4 regions of the Pseudoalteromonas sp. KAN5 genome follow, and region 1 is predicted to be linked to each of the others. Evidence: predicted binding sites of a transcription regulator. Region 1 holds the regulator's gene; each other region holds the start of a gene.
The links. The regulator sigma-54, encoded in region 1, starts transcription at its own class of promoters, with help from an activator protein. The targets are predictions, from matches to a motif close to GTTGGCACGNNNNTNGNNT.

Region 1 (3,172 bases):
CGCGTTTCAGAAAAACGTTTGATCAGTGTTTGATCATCACAATCTAAATAAAATAATGTTGGATTGGCAAAGCCGGGTAAGTACTCAAGAATGTCGTTAAATTCTTCTTGTTCTTTGGGTAAGTTACGAACATCAATACTAACAGCAATTTTGTCGTAATTATCAGAGACACTACGAACTAATGAAGGCAGTAAGTTTACAGGGATATTATCGACACAATAATAACCAAGATCTTCAACTACACGCAGGGCAACCGATTTACCTGAGCCAGAGCGCCCACTGATGATGATTAACTCCATGTAAACTCTCCTTCACTTAATAGCAATTTTATTAAAAACATGATCACTCTAGCTGGTTAAATAACTCATTAACGTTATTAAAAATTATGTGTACAGAATAACTACCTGTCATAATTTTTCCTTGTTATTGAACTACTTTGTACCGCCATAATAGATCACTAACGCAAGAGGTATGACTTACGATTGCTCAACAATAACGTGATATAAATCTTGATCTGTTTTCGCGCTACGTAGTTGTTTACAAAAATCTTTGTCGTTAAGTTTATCAGCAATTGTGGCTAACGTCTTTAAATGAAGTTGACTATCACCCTCTGGTACGATGAGAGCGACAAACAGATCCACAGGGCGATTATCAATTGCGTCAAAATTAATAGGCGTTTCGCTCACTAAAATGATTGCTAGTGGATTTTCAATACCACTCATTCGACCATGAGGAATGGCAATGCCACGACCAATACCAGTACTACCTAGTTTTTCTCTAGCGAGTAATGCATCGAGGATTTCTTGTTGTGATAGCTGAGGAAGTTGTTCATGAGCCAATTGGCTGATAAATTCAATGATCCGTTTTTTGCTATTAAAAAGGACCGCAGTTTTACTGCAGTCCTGGCAAATAAGTGAGCTTAATTTCATAGTGTTAGTGTCGAGCGTGCTTCTCTTTGTGTTTGATTACTTGACGGTCGAGCTTGTCGATTAGTCCGTCAATGGCTGCATACATGTCTTGATGTTCAGTTGAAGCAAATAACTCAGCACCACTGACATGGATGGTGGCTTCTGCTTTTTGGCTTAGCTTTTCTACGTCAAGAATAACATGGACATTGTTGATGTGATCAAAATGCCTCTCAAGCTTCGCAAACTTATTGTTTACATAGTCTCTTAATGAATCAGTAATTTCTACGTGACGACCAGTTAAATTTAGTTGCATAAGCATTTTCCTTTTTTGATTTTACGCCTTAAATCAAACTCTTTCTTTGATTTGACGGTGGAATAGCCAGTGACTCGCGGTATTTTGCAATAGTCCGTCTAGCTACTTTGATACCTTGCTCTGCCAATATATCTGCAATTTTACTATCACTCAATGGTTTCGCTGAGTTTTCTGCGCTAATCAGTTTTTTGATTAGTGCGCGAATAGCTGTCGATGAGCATTCGCCGCCATTTTCAGTGCTAACATGGCTTGAGAAAAAATACTTTAACTCAAAAATACCACGCGGGGTATGCATGTATTTTTGGGTAGTTACACGAGAAATTGTTGACTCATGCATCTCTACCATTTCAGCAACGTCATTGAGTACCATAGGTCGCATGGCTTCAGGGCCATGTTCAAAGAAACCTTGCTGCTGTTTTACGATGCAATTGGTTACTTTGAGCAATGTGTCATTGCGACTTTCTAGGCTTTTTATAAACCATTTAGCTTCTTGCAGATGCGAACGAATAAACTGACTATCAGTGCTCGACTTTACTGAGCGCGACATAGCTGCATATTGGCTGTTCACTCTGATTTTTGGCATGCTGTCTGGATTAAGTTCAACCACCCAGCGGCCTTTAATTTTTTTCACTGATACGTCAGGAATAACGTATTCTGACTCTTCTCGTACTATGGTATCCGCAGGCTTTGGATTTAGGCTGTGGATCAGAGTCATCACTTCTTTTAGTTCATCTTCCTTAAGCTTAGTCTTTTTCATCAAAGTGCGATAGTCGCGACTAGCTAATAAATCGATATGATCAGTTAAAATCATTTTTGTCTCATTAATCCAAGGGGTTGCCGGATCAAATTGATTTAGCTGAATACATAAACACTCTTGTAGACTGCGAGCCGCGATGCCTACAGGGTCAAATAATTGGATACGTTTTAAAACCGCTTGTACTTCGTCAAGTTCGATTTCTTCTTCGTTGTTGCCTTGATTTAAGCTCTCTACAATGTCTTCACAGCTAAGCGTTAAAATACCTGAGTCATCAATGGCCTCAACAATTGCAATGGCTATTGCTTCATCTGTAGGGCTAAATGGAGTTAGCTGTAGCTGCCACATTAAATATTCATGCAAGGTTTCTGTTGAGGCGCCTTGATATATAGATTCGTCCTCTGGCATTGGGCCTGCTGAGCTATTTGGTGCAGCGCTCATGTACTCATCCCATGTGACATCCATCGCCATTTCATCACTGAGTGTTTCTTTGGTGAGTGCTTCGCTGCTTTCTTGTTCGTATTCGCTGGGCTTGTCATCTGCTGAGGCGCTAACGGTTAAGTCGTCGTTATCTTGCTTTTGCTCATTCTTGCCCGCCGTGTCGTCTGAATACTCATGCTCTTCTAGCTCTAGTAACGGATTGCTATCTAACGCTTCTTGAATTTCTTGCTGCAGATCCAATGTGCTGAGCTGCAATAAGCGGATAGCTTGTTGCAGTTGCGGTGTCATTGTAAGTTGCTGGCCCATGCGCAGCTGGAGTGATTGCCTCATGTATCTCTAACAATCCTTTTATTGTTGTCATTGTTAAGTTTAGCAGATGCTTAGCCAAGTGTGGCTTTATAGCCTAAATTGCTCACCTAGGTAAACATCGCGAACTGTTTGGTCGGCGAGTACATGCTCAGGTGTGCCTGATGCAATTAACTCCCCATGAGAAACTATGTAGGCTTTTTCACAAACATCAAGAGTTTCTCGTACATTATGGTCGGTGATAAGCACGCCAATACCACGGTTTTTAAGGTGTTCAATAATCTTCTTTATATCTAACACTGAAATTGGATCAACACCAGCAAAAGGCTCATCTAACAAGATAAATTTTGGGTCTGCGGCTAATGCACGGGCAATTTCAACACGACGACGTTCACCGCCAGATAGGGCCATACCTTGGCTGTCGCGAATATGTTGAATGCTAAATTCATC
Region 2 (3,172 bases), 1.6 Mb from region 1:
ATCAGATAGCTTAGACCTTAACGAGTCAGGCACAGCTAAAGGCACAGTGGTTGCTCAAGAACCTGTTGAGAACCTGTTTTTACGAATTGAAGATTCGTCAGGGCAATTGGTACGCAGTATTGATTTAGGTGCACAATCTGCCGGTGCGATCCGTTTTGAATGGGATGGCATGAATGATAACGAGGAACGTTTACCACCTGGTGAATATAAAATTAAGGCTGAAGGGCAGCTAAATGGCGAATATACCAGCTTGCCTATTGCGACTTTTAAGAATATCGAAAGTGTCAATATTAACGGTGCCAATGGCATTATTATTAACACCAAAGAAGGTGCGGTTAGGCTAACTGACGTTGCAGAAATCGCGTAAAAAATTTAATTATTCGTTAGCCTTAGGCTAAACATTGACAGAGTTAGAGGTGAATTATGAGCTTCAATATTGCGTTAACAGGCATAGCTGCCGCACAAAAAGATTTAGATGTTACAGCTAATAACATCGCCAACGTAAATACCACAGGTTTTAAAGAGTCGAGAGCGGAGTTTGCGGATGTCTATGCGTCATCGGTGTTTAGCTCAGGTAAAACTAAAAATGGTGATGGTGTACAAACAACTATGGTTGCGCAGCAGTTCCATCAAGGGTCATTAAAATTTACGCAAAATTCACTTGATTTAGCGATCACGGGTGAAGGTTACTTTGCAATGAGCCAGGATTTAGGTGCACAAGATTTTACTTATACACGTGCTGGTGCATTTAAGTTAAATAAAGATAACTTTATTGTTGATGCTAAAGGTAACTACCTACAGGGCTTTCCCGTTGATGAAGCGACAGGTGATACAACATCGGTTAGTTTAAGTACTTCTTCAGCATTACAAATCCCTGATTCATCAGGCTCGCCACGTGCTACCACGAATGTTTACTCGTCGTTCAATCTAGATTCACGAGCAAGCAGTCCTTCAGTAACAACGTTTGATCCTGAAGTGAGCGCGTCATATAACAGCTCGACTTCAACAACGGTTTACGACTCATTGGGCGAACCGCATGTATTACAGTTTTTCTTTGTAAAAACTGATTCGGCAGTGACAGGTAATGATAATGAATGGCAAACCTATGCAACCTTAGATGAAAAGCCATTTAGCCCAGCTGGTGTTGAAGAAACAGCCGCTCCTTACACTCCTATTTCAACGTTTCAATTTGATTCAAGTGGTCTACCACAAGCAACTGATGGGACTGCGAATACTGGAACTACATTTAATCCATTAGCTATCCCAGGTGGTGCGGGTGCCGCAACTGGCCTTTCAGATTTATTATCAAACGGCGCGAGTTTCCCTGAAGATATAAATATTAACTGGCGCGATGAAGCGGGCACTGCAAATAAGGTACCTACTCAATATGCAAGTCGCTTTGAAGTTAAAGCCTTAGATCAGGATGGCGCAACAGTAGGACGTTTAGCAGGTATTGATATTGGTACAGATGGTAAAATTGTTGCATCTTACAGCAATGGTGATACGTCATTCTTAGGTCAAGTAGCGATGGTACGCTTTTCAAACTCGCAAGGTTTACAACAAGCGGGTGATACAGGTTGGAAAAAAAGTTTAACCTCAGGTGAGCCTATTGCTGGAGAGCCAGGTTCAGGTACATTAGGCTCAATTAACTCGTCTGCACTTGAGCAATCAAATGTAAACTTAACAAACGAGTTAGTTGATTTGATCAGTGCACAACGTAACTTCCAAGCCAATTCTCGAGCATTGGAAGTAAACTCAACACTCCAACAGAATATCTTGCAGATCCGATAATCTCGGCGCTACTTTTTATAATCCGACACCTAGGCTGCTACTCATTAGCAGCCTTTTTTATTTCAATACGTTGGTTAGTCGTTGTGTATGCAATGACACTGAACGTTATGTCAATTTATTGTGGCACTTATCTTGCATTTATCTCGTTATAGATTTTTCAACGTGAGTCGATGATATGGACAAGATGGTCTACATTGCAGCGTCTGGGGCTAAGCAAAGTTTGCGGGGCCTTGCGCTTAAAGCAAATAACTTAGCTAATGCCAATACCACAGGCTTTAAAGCTGACTTCGCACAAGCGCGTTCAATGCAAGCGTTTGGTGAAGGCCTGCCTACGCGGGTGTTTTCCATGCAAGAACGTCCCGGCTCTAATATGACCTCTGGCGGTATTATTGAAACTGGTCGCGACTTAGATATTGCTATGAGTGATAAAGGGTGGCTTACCGTACAAGATGCAGCTGGCAATGAAGCCTATACAAAAGTCGGCACACTCAATATCAGTCCTGATGGGGCGTTGATGACAAGTCACGGGCGCCAAGTTATTGGCGAGGGTGGGCCAATCATTTTGCCACTGCCAATTGAAAAAGTTGAATTTAGTGAAGATGGTTCCATTCAAATTCGCCCACAGGGCGCACCTGCTAATTTTTTAGAGGTCGTTGATCGTTTAAAAGTGATCAAGGCAAACAACTCTGAGCTTGAAAAAGGCAATGACGGTCTGTTTAGACCTAAGCCAGAACTACTCGTAAATGATATATGTGGATTTTGCGATATTGCTACTGACGTAAAAGTAATGAGTGGCACCTTAGAGATGTCAAACGTAAATCCGGTACACGAGATGGTGGATATGATAAGCCATCAACGACAATTTGAATTACAAGTTAAGTTAATGAAAACAGCTGAAGAAATTGACGAACGTCATACTCAATTGCTGCGTATTGTTTAACTTTATTGAGAGGACACGACTATGAATCCTGCATTGTGGATAAGTAAAACAGGGCTTGATGCTCAACAAACCGATATTTCGGTGATCTCAAATAATTTAGCCAATGCCAGTACTGTTGGTTATAAGAAAAGCCGTGCGGTGTTTGAGGACTTATTGTATCAAAATATTAATCAGCCTGGTGGTCGCTCATCACAAGACACTGAAATGCCTTCAGGTTTAATGCTCGGTGCCGGTGCTAAAGTGGTTGCAAACCAAAAGAACTTTTCTCAAGGGAATATGTTAACCACTGAGAATTCACTTGATTGGATGATCTCAGGGCCTGGTTTTTTTGAAGTGTTGCAACCTGATGGCAATATTGCTTATTCGCGCAATGGGCAATTTACTACTGATGAAGACGGCCGTATTGTAACCGCGGGGGCGGGGTTTCCTGTGCAACCAGAA
Region 3 (3,172 bases), 1.5 Mb from region 1:
GTAGCTCTAATTCAACAGGATCTTTCTGCAACTGGCTTAGCATCAAAGCTAAGCTATTTGCATTATCGATATTCTTTAAATGTAACTGAGAAGAAAAATACTGTTTAGCAGTATAAGTACTAATTAATACACTACTCATAAAGCCTACTGCAATAATGACTAAAATCCCCAGCCATAACTCTTGCCGTAAAGTGATTTTACTTTTGCGTTTAAACAAGGACATAAATGACATCACCACATAATTCCTTCTTGTTGTGTTTGTTCGAGAATACGTCGCCAGCGAGATAATCTAGCAGTAGGGTTTGCAACACTTTGCGTTGAATTATTAGCCCATAAACCTTGGCTATTAAAACTAAAAACAGGGCTCAGATCTGTACGTTTAGCTGCGGGCAATACCTTTGCAATTAAACTATCTAAAATCAGTGGTTGCGCATTTGGCACAGCAAAGTAACCAAGCACCATATGCGCTTGAGTTTGTCTAGAGTTTGGCCCACCGATCTGTGCTTTTACATAAATAAGCCGTAACTTATCATCTGCAATACCTAGGGCGCGCAGACTGATATACTTAGCAATTGCATAATCTTCACAATCACCCAGCCCTTTCCCTAAAGTTTCAAGTGGAGTTGCCCAATAATCATTTTGTTGCCAAAGCTGCATATCGGTTCGGTAGCGCAAGTTACGAGCAAAAAAATCATTTACGATTAAAATTTTTTGTTGTTCAGTTTTGTTCTGTGACTGGACTAACATTGTTTGCCAATTACGAGCAACTGCCACACGTGAAGGACCAAACTGTTGGTGCATTTTTTCTAAAAAGGTAGTGAACTGAATCGATAGGCGATCGGCACACACAAAAGAGGTTGCAAATATAAGAGGCAGCAAAAAATGCAGTAACGGGCGATTACTCCATTTACTCAAAGGCACACTAACTGAGCGACACTCGCTCACAAAAGCAACCTTGAGTTGTACACTAAAAAACGCGTCAAACTTTTTCTTGCCACAATCTTTATTCAGTAAAAAACAGTAAATAAAGCATAGCACTGAAGCGTTAACAGTGAGATATTTTAGCCATTATTTTGTGACTATTTAACGCTCAATAATTAACTTTAGTAATAAGTGACTTTTTTAACTTCACGTGGCTTTATTTCGCCTATGTATAAGTCATGGACACGTTTCATATCAAGCTGTAACTCGGTAGCGTAAGTATCTCCAACTGCATAGCTTTTAATGACTTGCGCCCCTTTAATAATGCCTTGCACTTGGCTGTGTAATTGATCATTTTGCGCAATACTGCCTTGCACAGTGGTGCCGGCGGTAATCTTTTGCCCATATACTTGTTCTGCAAGCTCGCGGTACGCTTCAAGCTTAGATGCTTTAATTGCCATCAACGAGCGCTGTGACTGATTCTCCCCGGGCTGAGCACTAATTGGCGCATACCCGACCGCTTTTAAAACTGGGTAGTTATCTGGCTCTATGTACTTATATTCCACATGTTTATCAAAAATACTACTACAGCCTACTAAACCTAGACTCGCAAAAATGCAAATTGCAATCACACTACGCATGGCGTCTCTCACGCTTAAAAGAAGTCATAATGTCTAAACCGATGCACAATCAATGCCAAAATTAGTACTTACTGTCGTTTTAGATCAAAGTTGTCAAACAATTGGTATAGTCCTTGCTCTGTCACTGCATATAGCAGATGTTTATGTATAAGGTTTGGGTAATGAAGCATAGTTTATCAACAATCATGATCGCCACAAGTTGGCTAACAGCCAGCCTTTTTTCGCCTAATAGCTCAGCACAGTGGTATGAATCAACAGGCCATGCCAGTATCAAAAATGATGATGTGGCGGCGGCAAAATCTGCGGCCATAAAAGATGCAATCACCCAAGCGTTAGTGTTCTCAGGTGCCCGTGTGAGCTCAATGCAAACCTTAGTTGACGGCGTACTTACGCAAGATCAACTAAAAATAAACAGTCACGGCGAAATTCAAAAAATAGAAATGATCAGTGAAGATCGAAAGTCAGATCAATTTGCGATCACGCTACGCTTGGATATTTTCCCACAACAAGAGCACTGCCCCGCTAATGAGTTCACTAAGTTTGTTGCGATCACCCAAACGCAATTAGTCAATCGTGAACAGGCCATGATGGGTCAAATTTTTGACATCAATAAAGCCACTAGCGAAGCCCTGTATAAAACATTAAGCCAATCGGCAATGAATGCTAAGCCAACCGCTTATTTTAACTTTCCGATCCGCGTGAGCGAGTTTTTTAATCAACAATACGATTACAGTGATGCACTATTAGAAGAAATATCAAGCCGCAGCAACTCACAGTATGTACTGTTGAGTCAGATTGTTGATATTTCTAATAGTGATAAGCTCAATAATAGTTACGCATTCTGGCAAGACGAAACGTACCAACGCTCATACAAGGTGGACTTTGCTTTATTTGATGGCACCACGTATGAACGACTTTGGCAAAAAAGCTATCGCAGCCAAGGTATCTGGCCATTTGAAAAAACACAAATCATCGATGTATTCAGCGAAAAGTTCTGGAGCTCTGATTATGGTCAAAGTATTACTGATATAAACCAAACCGTCAGTTACGATCTACAAGCTGCAATGGCATGCTTAGAGACTCAAGGAAAAATTCTACATATTGAAAACAATAAATTGATCATCAACTTAGGTAAAGCACATGGCATTGAAAAAGGTCAACGCTTGAATATTGCTCATCATAACTATTTAACCGATGCAGCGGGTAATAAAATGCCGAACTTGATCACCACATTAAATCAAGTTCAGGTCGAACAGGTGTATCAGCAAAGTGCCGTTGCCGTGAGTGTTGATCAGCAACCTTTGCCTAATATTCAAATCAATGATGTAGTCGAGCTCACTAATTTAAAACCTTAGTCAATTGTTGGCGTAAACTCGGGTGCTCACTCAGCCAGTTTGCGAGTAACTCAATTCCAGCTAAATGTGGATAATGTTTACGACAAGCCAATACGACACGACGTTGCTGAGTAGGAAAGATTGGTAAATAACGGATCCCTATGCGCTCGCTGCAAGCGAGCTTTGGTACAAATGTAACACCATCATCCATAGCCACCAGTGCCAATAAAGTCTCCAGACTATTACCTTGGTACTCGTTTGATACATCCACCCCAG
Region 4 (3,172 bases), 1.4 Mb from region 1:
GCGAGCTTTTTATATCCAAATAGTTTGGATATTCACCCTAACTCTAGTGCGGAATTGAACCGTTATTTTTATAGGTAAAACAATGAAAGATATACTTTTGGGTATAAATGTTGATCACATTGCTACATTACGTCAAGCTCGTGGTACCCGTTATCCAGATCCTGCACATGCAGCCAGTGTTGCAGAACATGCAGGTGCTGATGGCATTACCATTCATTTACGTGAAGACAGACGTCATATTCAAGACCGTGATGTGTATGTGATGGCAAAAACAATTCAAACACGTATGAATCTAGAAATAGCCGTCACTGATGAAATGATCGATATCGCACTAGATGTAAAGCCTGCTTATGTCTGCTTAGTACCAGAAAAACGCGAAGAGTTAACCACCGAAGGTGGCCTAGATGTGGTTGGTAACTTAGATAAAATTAAAGCCGCAACGGCAAAACTAAGTAACGCTGGAATTAAAGTGTCGTTATTTATCGATGCGGATAAAGCGCAGCTAGATGCAGCAAAAGCGTGCAATGCCCCTTATGTCGAGATACATACGGGCGCATATGCAGATGCTGAGACTGAAGCAGAGCTGAAAGAAGAACTTGAGCACATTCGTCAAGGCGTAAAATACGCAGCGAGTTTAGGCTTGATAGTAAACGCAGGGCATGGTTTGCATTACCACAATGTAAAACCAATAGCAGCGATGGAAGAGATTTACGAACTTAATATTGGCCATGCGATCATAGCGCGCGCTGCGATTGATGGTTTAGATAAAGCCGTGCGTGATATGAAGCGGCTTATGCTAGAAGCAAGAGCTTGAGATCAGATTAAAAGCAAAAACGACTCAGATGAGTCGTTTTTTATTATTTAGAACTAACTATATTAACAGTTAGTTTCTTCGGCATTTACGCCTTCTTTCACTTCTTCACAGGCGTCTTCAACCTTGTTTTGCACATCAGTAACTGCTTCATCAATGCGCTCACCTGCTTCTTCTGCGTGGTTGTCTTCGCAACCCATGATAAAAAAGCTAGCAAAAAGGGCGATAACGGCTGTTTTTAATGTAGTCGATTTCATAATGTAATTCCTTGTAAAAAATAATGTTTTGTTAATTATGTTAGAGATTAATTTGGATCACTTAGGAACATTGCCGCGCAATGCGCCTGAAATAAGTGAAATAACTAACAATACTATAAAGATAAAAAATATAATCTTAGCAATTCCTGCTGCGGCACCAGCGATACCACCAAAACCTAACACTGCAGCAATGAGTGCAATAACTAGAAATGTAATTGTCCAGCGTAACATTGTTGTCTCCTTGGTTTGTTAATTTGTTCGAAGTAGATGATGCTAGTTGCATGCCAATTGAATAAACTCTTTATTATCATGTGTTTATAGTTTTTATGATGTGGCTAAATGAAAGTGATGGGAATAATTTACAACTTTACCTGTAACTTATTCCTGACTATATAAATTTGCTTTAAAGCTCTATTTATTTGGTAAGACCAATTGATCTGGTGCGACTAATTGCAATAGTCATATACAAAAAATGCTTGTGATGGCGCATTGCACAGAGGTTTATCTTGGCTTGCACTTATAATTTATAGCTATATTCACTATTTTTATTATCTAGTTCTCGTAAAATTATCGCAAAATGTAGAGTGTTAAATTTAGTGTTAGTATGTTAGCTTTATATTAATTGGTTTTACCAATTTACAAAGTGTTGGACTTGCTCTGTTTCTTTGTTATCATTGGTGCATAATTATTTAAATAAAGTGATTTTTTACCTAATCTCGAGGTTGGGTAAATGAAGTCAAGGGGAGCAGCATGGATATAGGTCAGTTACTAGCTACAGCGGCAAACTTAATGGTCACCGGTATGGTAGGCGTATTTGTTTTTCTTTCGTTGTTGATTTCAGCAATCATCATTATGTCTAAATTAGCGAGCCGTTTTGAACAGCCGGTTGCAGCGCCTACGCGTACGCCGTCAATCAAAGCACCAGGTGTGCCAAGTGCACACATTGCTGCGATCAGTGCAGCGATTGCTCAGTACAAAAATAAACAAAAACTATAAGGGGTGACTTGTGGCTAAATTAAAATTAACCGAATTAGTACTTAGAGACGCACATCAATCATTATTAGCTACGCGCATGCGTTTAGATGACATGCTGCCAATTGCACAAAAATTAGATGATGCGGGCTATTGGTCTATTGAGTCATGGGGTGGGGCAACATTTGATTCATGTATCCGTTATTTAGGCGAAGATCCTTGGGAGCGGATCCGTGCTTTGAAAAAAGCCATGCCAAACACCAAGCAACAAATGCTATTACGTGGTCAAAACCTGTTAGGTTACCGCCATTATGCAGATGATGTGGTTGAAAAGTTTGTCGAGCGAGCGCACAAAAATGGCGTTGATGTATTCCGTATTTTTGATGCCATGAACGATGTTCGTAATCTTGAAACAGCCATTAAAGCCGCAGTAAAAGTCGGTGCTCATGCACAAGGTACTATTTCATATACAGTTAGCCCAGTACATACGCTAGATATGTGGCTCACTTTAGCTAAGCAGCTAGAAGATTTAGGTTGTCATTCAATTTGTATTAAAGATATGGCAGGTTTACTTAAACCGTATGATTGTGAGCAGTTAATCAAAGGCTTAAAAGAAACGGTCTCTATTCCTATCGCAATGCAATGCCATGCAACAACGGGCTTAAGTACAGCCACTTATCAAAAAGCGATCGATGCAGGTATTGATATGCTTGATACCGCGATTTCTTCGATGAGTATGACATATGGTCACAGTGCAACCGAGACAATTGTATCGATTGTTGAAGGCACTGAACGTGATACTGAACTTGATTTAAATCAGTTAGAAGAAATTGCGGCTTACTTTCGTGATGTTCGCAAGAAATATGCGGCATTTGAAGGCAGCTTAAAAGGCGTTGATGGCCGTATTTTATTAGCACAAGTGCCAGGTGGCATGCTAACAAATATGGAAAATCAGCTTAAAGAGCAAGGCGCAGCTGATAAACTCAATGAAGTGTTATTAGAGATCCCGCGTGTTCGTGAAGATTTAGGCTTCTTACCTTTAGTGACGCCAACTTCGCAAATTGTCGGCACACAAGCAGTATTAAATGTACTTACAGGTGAGCGTTATAAAACAATTACTAAAGAAACCGCC

Region 2: KAN5_RS09630 (flagellar basal body rod protein FlgF) is a predicted target of sigma-54. The motif match lies at 1,911-1,929, and genes of this name have one in related genera.
Region 3: KAN5_RS09720 (flagellar assembly protein T N-terminal domain-containing protein) is a predicted target of sigma-54. The motif match lies at 1,652-1,670, and genes of this name have one in related genera.
Region 4: KAN5_RS10225 (DUF1328 family protein) is a predicted target of sigma-54. The motif match lies at 1,339-1,357, and genes of this name have one in related genera.

The regions. Positions count from the first base shown of each region.
Region 1 covers NZ_AP025589.1:3,709,575-3,712,746, forward strand. Annotated here, with positions in the region: gene rapZ (RNase adapter RapZ) at 1-299, opposite strand, end outside; gene ptsN (PTS IIA-like nitrogen regulatory protein PtsN) at 477-929, opposite strand; gene hpf (ribosome hibernation promoting factor) at 934-1,221, opposite strand; gene KAN5_RS16490 (RNA polymerase factor sigma-54) at 1,250-2,746, opposite strand; gene lptB (LPS export ABC transporter ATP-binding protein) at 2,813-3,172, opposite strand, start outside.
Region 2 covers NZ_AP025589.1:2,134,617-2,137,788, reverse strand. Annotated here, with positions in the region: gene KAN5_RS09640 (flagellar hook assembly protein FlgD) at 1-367, shown strand, start outside; gene flgE (flagellar hook protein FlgE) at 424-1,791, shown strand; gene KAN5_RS09630 (flagellar basal body rod protein FlgF) at 1,967-2,731, shown strand; gene flgG (flagellar basal-body rod protein FlgG) at 2,753-3,172, shown strand, end outside.
Region 3 covers NZ_AP025589.1:2,178,177-2,181,348, forward strand. Annotated here, with positions in the region: gene KAN5_RS09705 (LapD/MoxY N-terminal periplasmic domain-containing protein) at 1-232, opposite strand, end outside; gene KAN5_RS09710 (transglutaminase-like cysteine peptidase) at 232-945, opposite strand; gene KAN5_RS09715 (LPP20 family lipoprotein) at 1,104-1,562, opposite strand; gene KAN5_RS09720 (flagellar assembly protein T N-terminal domain-containing protein) at 1,724-2,917, shown strand; gene KAN5_RS09725 (LysR substrate-binding domain-containing protein) at 2,901-3,172, opposite strand, start outside.
Region 4 covers NZ_AP025589.1:2,290,402-2,293,573, reverse strand. Annotated here, with positions in the region: gene recO (DNA repair protein RecO) at 1-23, shown strand, start outside; gene pdxJ (pyridoxine 5'-phosphate synthase) at 83-814, shown strand; gene KAN5_RS10230 (hypothetical protein) at 877-1,068, opposite strand; gene KAN5_RS10225 (DUF1328 family protein) at 1,126-1,299, opposite strand; gene KAN5_RS10220 (OadG family transporter subunit) at 1,819-2,064, shown strand; gene oadA (sodium-extruding oxaloacetate decarboxylase subunit alpha) at 2,075-3,172, shown strand, end outside.